DNA from 2 places in the Streptomyces sp. NPDC007264 genome. Region 1 is predicted to be linked to the other one. Evidence: riboswitches for the same ligand, from Rfam matches in the RefSeq annotation. Region 1 holds a riboswitch; the other holds the start of a gene.
The links. A riboswitch is a leader RNA that binds a small molecule or an ion and turns the genes downstream of it on or off. The one in region 1 is predicted to bind thiamine pyrophosphate.

Region 1 (3,609 bases):
TGCGCGAAGTGGCGCCGTGGGATGCGGCCCGCCCGCCGCGCGAGCCGGCCCGCCTCCACCGCGTGCCGCACGGCTTCCGCCATCAGCACCGGCTCCTGCGCCCGGGTCACCGCCGAGGCGAGCATCACGCCGGCGCAGCCCAGCTCCATCGCCAGCGCCACGTCCGACGCCGTCCCCGCGCCCGCGTCCAGGATGACCGGCACGCGCGCGCGCTCGACGATCAGCTGGAAGTTGTGCGGGTTGCGGATGCCGAGCCCCGAGCCGATCGGCGAGCCCAGCGGCATGACCGCGGCGCAGCCCACGTCCTCCAGCCTGCGGGCGAGCACGGGGTCGTCGTTCGTGTACGGCAGCACCGTGAAGCCCTCGTCGACCAGGGTCTCGGCCGCGTCCAGCAGCTCCACCGGGTCGGGCAGCAGGGTCCGCTCGTCGGCGATGACCTCCAGCTTGACGAGGTCCGTGCCGAGCGCCTCGCGCGCGAGGCGGGCGGTGAGCACGGCCTCGCCCGCGGTGAAGCAGCCCGCCGTGTTCGGCAGCACCCTGATGCCCAGCCTGTCGAGCACGGACAGCACGGAACCGTGCACCGTGGCGTCCACGCGGCGCATCGCCACGGTCGTCAGCTCCGTGCCGGACGCCACCAGGGCCCGCTCCAGCACATCGAGGCTGGGCGCGCCCCCGGTCCCCATGATCAGCCGGGACGAGAAGGTCGTACCACCGAGGACGAAGGGATCGTCGGCCATGGGTCAGCCTCCTTGGACGGCGGTGAGGACCTCGACGCGGTCCCCCTCGCGGAGGGACGTCGACGACCACTGGCCGCGCGGGACGACGGTTTCGTTGACGGCGGCGGCCACGCCGGAGGGCGCCGCCGAGAGGGTCCGCACGACCGCGTCGAGCGCGGTGCCGGGAGCCACCTGCCGGGGCTCCCCGTTGACCGAGATGTTCATGCGGGCTGCTCCGTGAGCGCGGCGGCGAAGCGCCTGGGGGTGAAGGGGCGGGCCTCGTCCGGAAGGTCGCCGGTGGTCAGGACGTGCGCCATGACGTCGCCGGTGACCGGCGTGAGCAGGACGCCGTTGCGGTGGTGGCCGGTGGCGAGCAGCAGGCCCTCCAGGCCGCTGGGGCCGAGCATCGGCGCGTTGTCCGGAGAACCGGGGCGCAGCCCCGCCCGGGTCTCGGTGAGCGGCAGCTCGGTGATCCCCGGCATCAGCTCGTGCGCGTCCCGCAGCAGCTCGTACACCCCGCCCGCGGTGACCGTCGTGTCCCAGCCCAGTTCCTCGCTGGTCGCCCCGATGACCAGTTCGCCGTTCTCGCGCGGCACGAGGTACAGCGGGCCGCCGCGGACGACGGCCCGCACGGTGCGGCTCAGGAAGGGCGCGTACGGCTCCGGCACGGTCAGCCGCACCACCTGGCCCTTCACGGGTCGCACGGGCGGCACCACCTCGTCGGGGACGCCCGCGAGCCGTCCGCTGAGGCTGCCCGCGGCCAGGACGACCTGCCCCGCGGTGAGGTCGGTGCCGTCGGCGGTCGTGACCCCGGCGGCCCGCTCCCGTACCACCGAGAGCCGCTCCGCCCTCGTCCGGTGGAAGACCACCCCGGCGCGCTCGCAGGCCGTCACCAGGGCCGCGGCGAGCCGGCGCGGGTCGATCTGGTGGTCGCCGTCGACCCTGAGCCCTCCGCGCACGCCCGGCGCGAGCATGGGCTCCAGCCGACGGCACTCCCGCCCGCTCAGCCACTCCGACTCCAGGCCGGACTGCTGCTGCAGGGCGTGCAGTTCGCGCAGCTGGGCGCGGTCGTCGGCGTCGAGCGCGACGGCGAGCGTGCCGCAGCGCCGGTAGCCGAGGTCCAGGCCGGCGGCCTCGGTCAGCTCGGCGGCGAAGTCCGGGTAGCGGCGCGCGGACTCCAGATTGAGGCCGAGCAGCGTCTGCTCGCCGTAGTGCAGTTCGGTGACGGCGGCGAGCATCCCGGCGGCCACCTGGGCGGCTCCACCGCCCGGTCCGGGATCCACCACCGCCGTGCCGAACCCGCGCTGCGCCGCCCGCCAGGCGGTCACGAGCCCGATGATCCCGCCCCCGATGACGAGGACGTCCGACGTGGTCGACACGTCGTCCGATGTACGCGACATGGGCGTCCAGCCCCTCCCTTCGCCGGCATGACCCGGATCAGGTTCGTACGGTCGGAGGCCGTCCAGCCTCCCTCTCAGCCCGGTGCGTCCGGGCTCCCGCGAGTGCTTACGGTGCCACCCTAGCCCGTGCCGTACAGCGCGGTAAGGGAGCCTCCGCCCCGGTGGCCGCGGCGTGTGCGGAGGCTGTGGAACACATCACCCGGCACGCAGGCTGACTGACAAATCGTCAGGTGTCTATGGTGATCAGGTGAGCGAGCAGAGGCAGCAACAGGGTGGTGCGGTCCGGCACGTCGTCGTCGTGGGCGCGGGCATGGCCGGGGTGCAGACCGCGGTCGCCCTGCGGGAACAGGGCTTCACCGGCGACGTGAAGCTGATCGGCGCGGAGCCGCACCAACCCTACGACCGGCCGCCGCTGTCCAAGGCCGTCCTGCTCGGCAAGGCGGAGGGCTCCGCCTTCGACATCGACTTCGAGGCCCTCGGCATCGAGCTCCGGCTGGGCAGCGAGGTGCTCGGCGTACGCCCCGGCGACCACGAGCTGGACACCGCGCAGGGCCCCGTCCCGTACGACGTCCTGGTCATCGCGACCGGAGCGGAGCCGATCCGGCTGCCGGGCGCGGAGGGTGTCCCCGGGGTGCATCTGCTGCGCACCCTGGACGACGCCGAGCGGCTGCGGCCGGTCCTCGCGCGGCAGCACGACGTCGTCGTCGTGGGCGCGGGCTGGATCGGCGCCGAGTTCGCCACCGCCGCGCGCGAGGCGGGCTGCGCGGTGACCGTGGTGGAGGCGGCGGACCGGCCGCTCGCGGGGGTGCTGCCCGCCGAGGTGTCCGCCCCGATGACGGCCTGGTACGCCGACAGCGGGGCCGAGCTGCGCACGGGCGCGCGCGTGGAGCGCGTCGAGCCGGGGGCCGTGGTGCTCGACGACGGCTCCAGGGTGCCCGCGGACGCCGTGGTCGTGGGCATCGGGGCGCGTCCCGCCACCGCGTGGCTCGCCGGGTCGGGCATCACCCTGGGCGTGCACGGCGAGGTGCTGGCCGACCGGCACCTGCGCGCGTCGGCGCCGGACGTGTACGCGGTCGGCGACTGCGCGTCCTTCCCCTCGGGGCGGTACGAGGAGCGGCTCCTCGTGCACCACTGGGACAACGCCCTCCAGGGACCGCGCGCGGTCGCCGCGAACATCATCGGGCAGGCCCCGGTGGCCTACGACCCGGTGCCGTACTTCTGGTCGGAGCAGTTCGGCCGCTTCGTCCAGTACGTGGGCCACCACGCGTCCGCCGACACGCTGGTGTGGCGCGGGGACCCGGGGGGCGCCGCGTGGACGGTGTGCTGGCTGCGGTCCGGCCGCCTGGTGGGCCTCCTGGCGGTGGGCCGGCCCCGGGATCTCGCCCAGGGCCGCCGCCTGATCGAGTCGGGCGCGCGGATGGACCCGGACCTGCTGGCGGACCCGTCCCGCCCCTTGAAGGAGGCCACGGCGTAGGTCGCGGGGACGCGCCGTG
Region 2 (3,609 bases), on a different contig from region 1:
GATCGCGCCCACCGCCGCGAACTGGACGAGCGTCAGCACGGCGGCCGTGGACAGGTCGAAGATCTCCGAGGTCTGGCGGTAGATCTCGACCTCCAGCGTGGAGAAGGCGGGGCCGCCGAGGATCTGCACCACGCCGAACGAGGTGAACGTGAAGAGGAACACCATCAGGGCGGCGGCCGCCAGGGCCGGGCCAAGCGCGGGCAGGGTCACCTGCCGCCAGGCCGCGAACCGGGAGGCGCCGAGGACGCGCGCGGCCTCTTCCTGGCGCGGGTCGAGCTGCGCCCACAGACCGCCGACCGTGCGGACGACGACCGCGTAGTTGAAGAAGACATGGGCGAGCAGGACGGCCCACACGGTGGTGTCGAGCCGGACGCCCCACAGGTCGTCGAGGAGTCCGCCACGGCCGACGAGGGCGAGGAAGGCCGTGCCGACCACGACGGTCGGCAGCACGAACGGGACGGTGACGACGGCGCGCAGCACCTCCTTGCCCGGGAACGCGAGGCGGGCGAAGACGTAGGCACCGGGGAGCGCGACGAGGAGCGTCAGGGCGGTCGAGGCCAGCGCCTGCCAGGTGGTGAACCACAGCACGTGCCGCATGCCGGGCTGCGCGAGGACGTCCACGACGGCCCCGGGGTGCCACGCCCCGTCGGCGTGGAGGCCACGGGCGACGATCGCGGCGACGGGGTAGGCGAAGAAGAGCGCGAAGAACGCGACCGGCAGGGCGATGAGCCCCCACCGCGCCGCGTTCCCGCGCCTCCTCGGGTCTCCTTCGGTACGAGCTACTTCAGTACGAGCGAGGTCCATGCCTTGACCCACTGGTCGCGGTGGGCGGCGACCTCGGCCGGGGCCATGGTCTCGGGGTCCTTCGCCGCGGGCCCGTACGCGGTGAACTCGGCGGGCACCGCGGCGCCCTTCACCACCGGGTACACGAACATGTTGAGCGGCATGTCCTGCTGGAACCTCGTGCCGATCAGGAAGTCGAGGAACGCCTTGCCGCCCTTGGTGTTGTGCGCGTTGCTCAGCAGGCCCGCGAACTCGATCTGCCGGAAGCAGGTGCCGTCGGCGACACCGGTGGGCGCCGTCTTCGGGCGGGGCTCGGCGTAGACGACCTCGGCGGGCGGGGAGGATGCGTACGAGACGACGAGCGGCCGGTCGCCGCCCGCCTTCCTGCCGCCGGCGGATCCGGAGAACTCCTGGTCGTACGCCTGCTCCCAGCCGTCGACCACCTTCACGCCGTTGGCCTTGAGCTTCTTCCAGTACTCCGGCCAGCCCCGGTCGCCGTACCGGGCGGCCGTGCCGAGCAGGAAGCCGAGGCCGGGCGAGGAGGTGGCGGCGTTCTCGGTGACGAGCAGGTTCCTGTACGCGGGCTTGGTGAGGTCGTCGAAGGAGGCGGGCGGGGCCAGCCTGTGGTCGGCGAAGTACTTCTTGTCGTAGTTGACGCAGACGTCGCCGAAGTCGACCGGTGTGACCCGGTGCTTGTCGCGGTCGAGCTGGTACTGCCCGCCGACTCGGTCGAGGCCCTCGGCCCGGTACGGCTGGAACAGCCCGTTGTCGAGCGCCCGGGACAGCAGCGTGTTGTCGACGCCGAAGAAGACGTCGCCCTGCGGGTTGTCCTTGGTGAGGATCGCCTTGTTGACGGCCTGTCCCGCGTCGCCGTCCTTGAGGACCCGGACGCGGTAGCCGGACTCCTTCTCGAAGGCCGCGACGACGCTCTTGGACGCGGCCCACGAGTCGTGGCTGACGAGGGTCACGGTCGTGGAGTCGCCGCCGCTGCCGCCGGTGGAGCCGGACGAGCCGCACGCGGACAGCGTGACCATGCCCAGCCCGACGACCGCGGCCGCGAACTGCCTGCCGATGTTGTTCACTGACATTCCTCCTGGAGGTGACCAGGAAGAGACGCGGCCCCGCCCGGGAACGCGGAGCGGACCCGGGCAGGGCGCAACAGCCTGAATGGAGACCGAACTTCCTACCCAGAATGACCTGGGCGAGGTTCAGAGGGTCTGCGGTCGTTCCCGCACTCTCAGCGCTGTGGCGCTCCCCTGTCGGAATATGAAGATGTGCTTACGGGGGTCAGACTACCGTCCTACCGCTCGCCGGCCGCCAGCTGCCCGCACGCTCCGTCGATCTCCTGGCCCCGGGTGTCCCGGACGGTGACCGGTACCCCGTAGGCGGCGATCGCCTCGACGAACGCCTTCTCGTCCTCGGGCCGCGAGGCGGTCCACCGGGAGCCGGGCGTGGGGTTCAGCGGGATCAGATTGACGTGCACGGGCTTGCCCTTGAGCAGCCGACCGAGCAGATCGCCGCGCCACGCCTGGTCGTTGATGTCCCGGATCAGCGCGTACTCGATGGACAGCCGGCGCCCGGACCTGGCGGTGTACTCCAGCCCGGCGTCCAGCACCTCGCGCACCTTCCACCGCGTGTTGACCGGGACGAGGGTGTCCCGCAGCTCGTCGTCCGGGGCGTGCAGCGAGATGGCGAGCCGGCACTTGAGGCCCTCGTCGGTGAGGCGGTGGATGCCCGGCACCAGGCCCACCGTCGACACGGTGATCCCGCGCTGGGACAGCCCGAGCCCGTCCGGGGCGGGGGCGGTGAGGGCACGGATGGCGCCGACGACCCGCCCGTAGTTGGCCAGGGGCTCGCCCATGCCCATGAAGACGATGTTGGACAGCCGCGCCGGACCGCCCGGGATCTCGCCGTCGCGCAGCGCTCGCATGCCGTCCACGATCTGGTGCACGATCTCGGCGGTGGACAGGTTGCGGTCGAGGCCGGCCTGCCCCGTGGCGCAGAAGGGGCAGTTCATCCCGCAGCCCGCCTGCGAGCTGATGCACATGGTGACCCGGTCGGGGTAGCGCATCAGCACGGACTCGACGAGCGTCCCGTCGAACAGCCGCCACAGCGTCTTGCGGGTCGTGCCCCGGTCGGTCGACAGATGCCGGACGACCGTCATGAGCTCCGGCAGCAGCGCCTCCTGGAGCCCGGCGCGGGAGGAGACAGGGATGTCGGTCCACTGCTCGGGGTCGTGCGCATACCGCGCGAAGTAGTGCTGCGCGAGCTGCTTGGCGCGAAACGGCTTCTCACCGATCGCGGCGACCGCCTCCTTGCGCTCGGCGGGCGTGAGGTCGGCGAGGTGCCGCGGCGGCTTCTTGGCTTCGCGCGGCGCGGTGAAGGTCAGTTCTCCGGGCTTGGGCATGGTGCGTCCAGTGTCGCAGATCCAGTCGGGTGACCTGGGGCTGTCGCTCGCTACGACTGTCGTTAGTAGTCGCCACCGGTCGCTGCTGAGCGGCCTCGGACGGCCCAGGGACGGCCCAGGAATGAACCGAGCCGGGAGCGGAGATCGGAAGCTGCTCCGCCGACCGACACCCGTCACTCAAGCGGCATGGGAGCGACCGGGAGCTGTTCCTTGTATAGCCACGTGAAGGTGCGGTCCGGTTCGAGGTGAGCCTCTCCCCAGTGGATGACATGGATGCCGTTCTCCGCGTCGGCCGTGAAGAACACGCAGACGAGCCTCGTGGAGGCCCCCAGCTCCTCGAACGCCTCGTGCAGTCCCAGGTACTCCTCCGTTGCCAGGCCGGCGTCGACCTCGAACAGCCCGTCTGGAGCCTGCGGCCC

Region 2: it holds a riboswitch for thiamine pyrophosphate, as region 1 does, so the genes downstream of both, ACFYMU_RS14990 (thiamine ABC transporter substrate binding subunit) here and thiO (glycine oxidase ThiO) in region 1, are expected to answer to the same signal.

Annotation. Positions count from the first base shown of each region.
Region 1 covers NZ_JBIAFD010000006.1:409,352-412,960, reverse strand. Annotated here, with positions in the region: gene ACFYMU_RS13285 (thiazole synthase) at 1-737, opposite strand, end outside; gene thiS (sulfur carrier protein ThiS) at 741-941, opposite strand; gene thiO (glycine oxidase ThiO) at 938-2,116, opposite strand; TPP riboswitch at 2,114-2,226, opposite strand; gene ACFYMU_RS13270 (NAD(P)/FAD-dependent oxidoreductase) at 2,364-3,590, shown strand.
Region 2 covers NZ_JBIAFD010000007.1:333,091-336,699, reverse strand. Annotated here, with positions in the region: gene ACFYMU_RS14995 (ABC transporter permease) at 1-804, opposite strand, end outside; gene ACFYMU_RS14990 (thiamine ABC transporter substrate binding subunit) at 780-1,871, opposite strand; TPP riboswitch at 1,946-2,051, opposite strand; gene rlmN (23S rRNA (adenine(2503)-C(2))-methyltransferase RlmN) at 2,084-3,190, opposite strand; gene ACFYMU_RS14980 (hypothetical protein) at 3,364-3,609, opposite strand, start outside.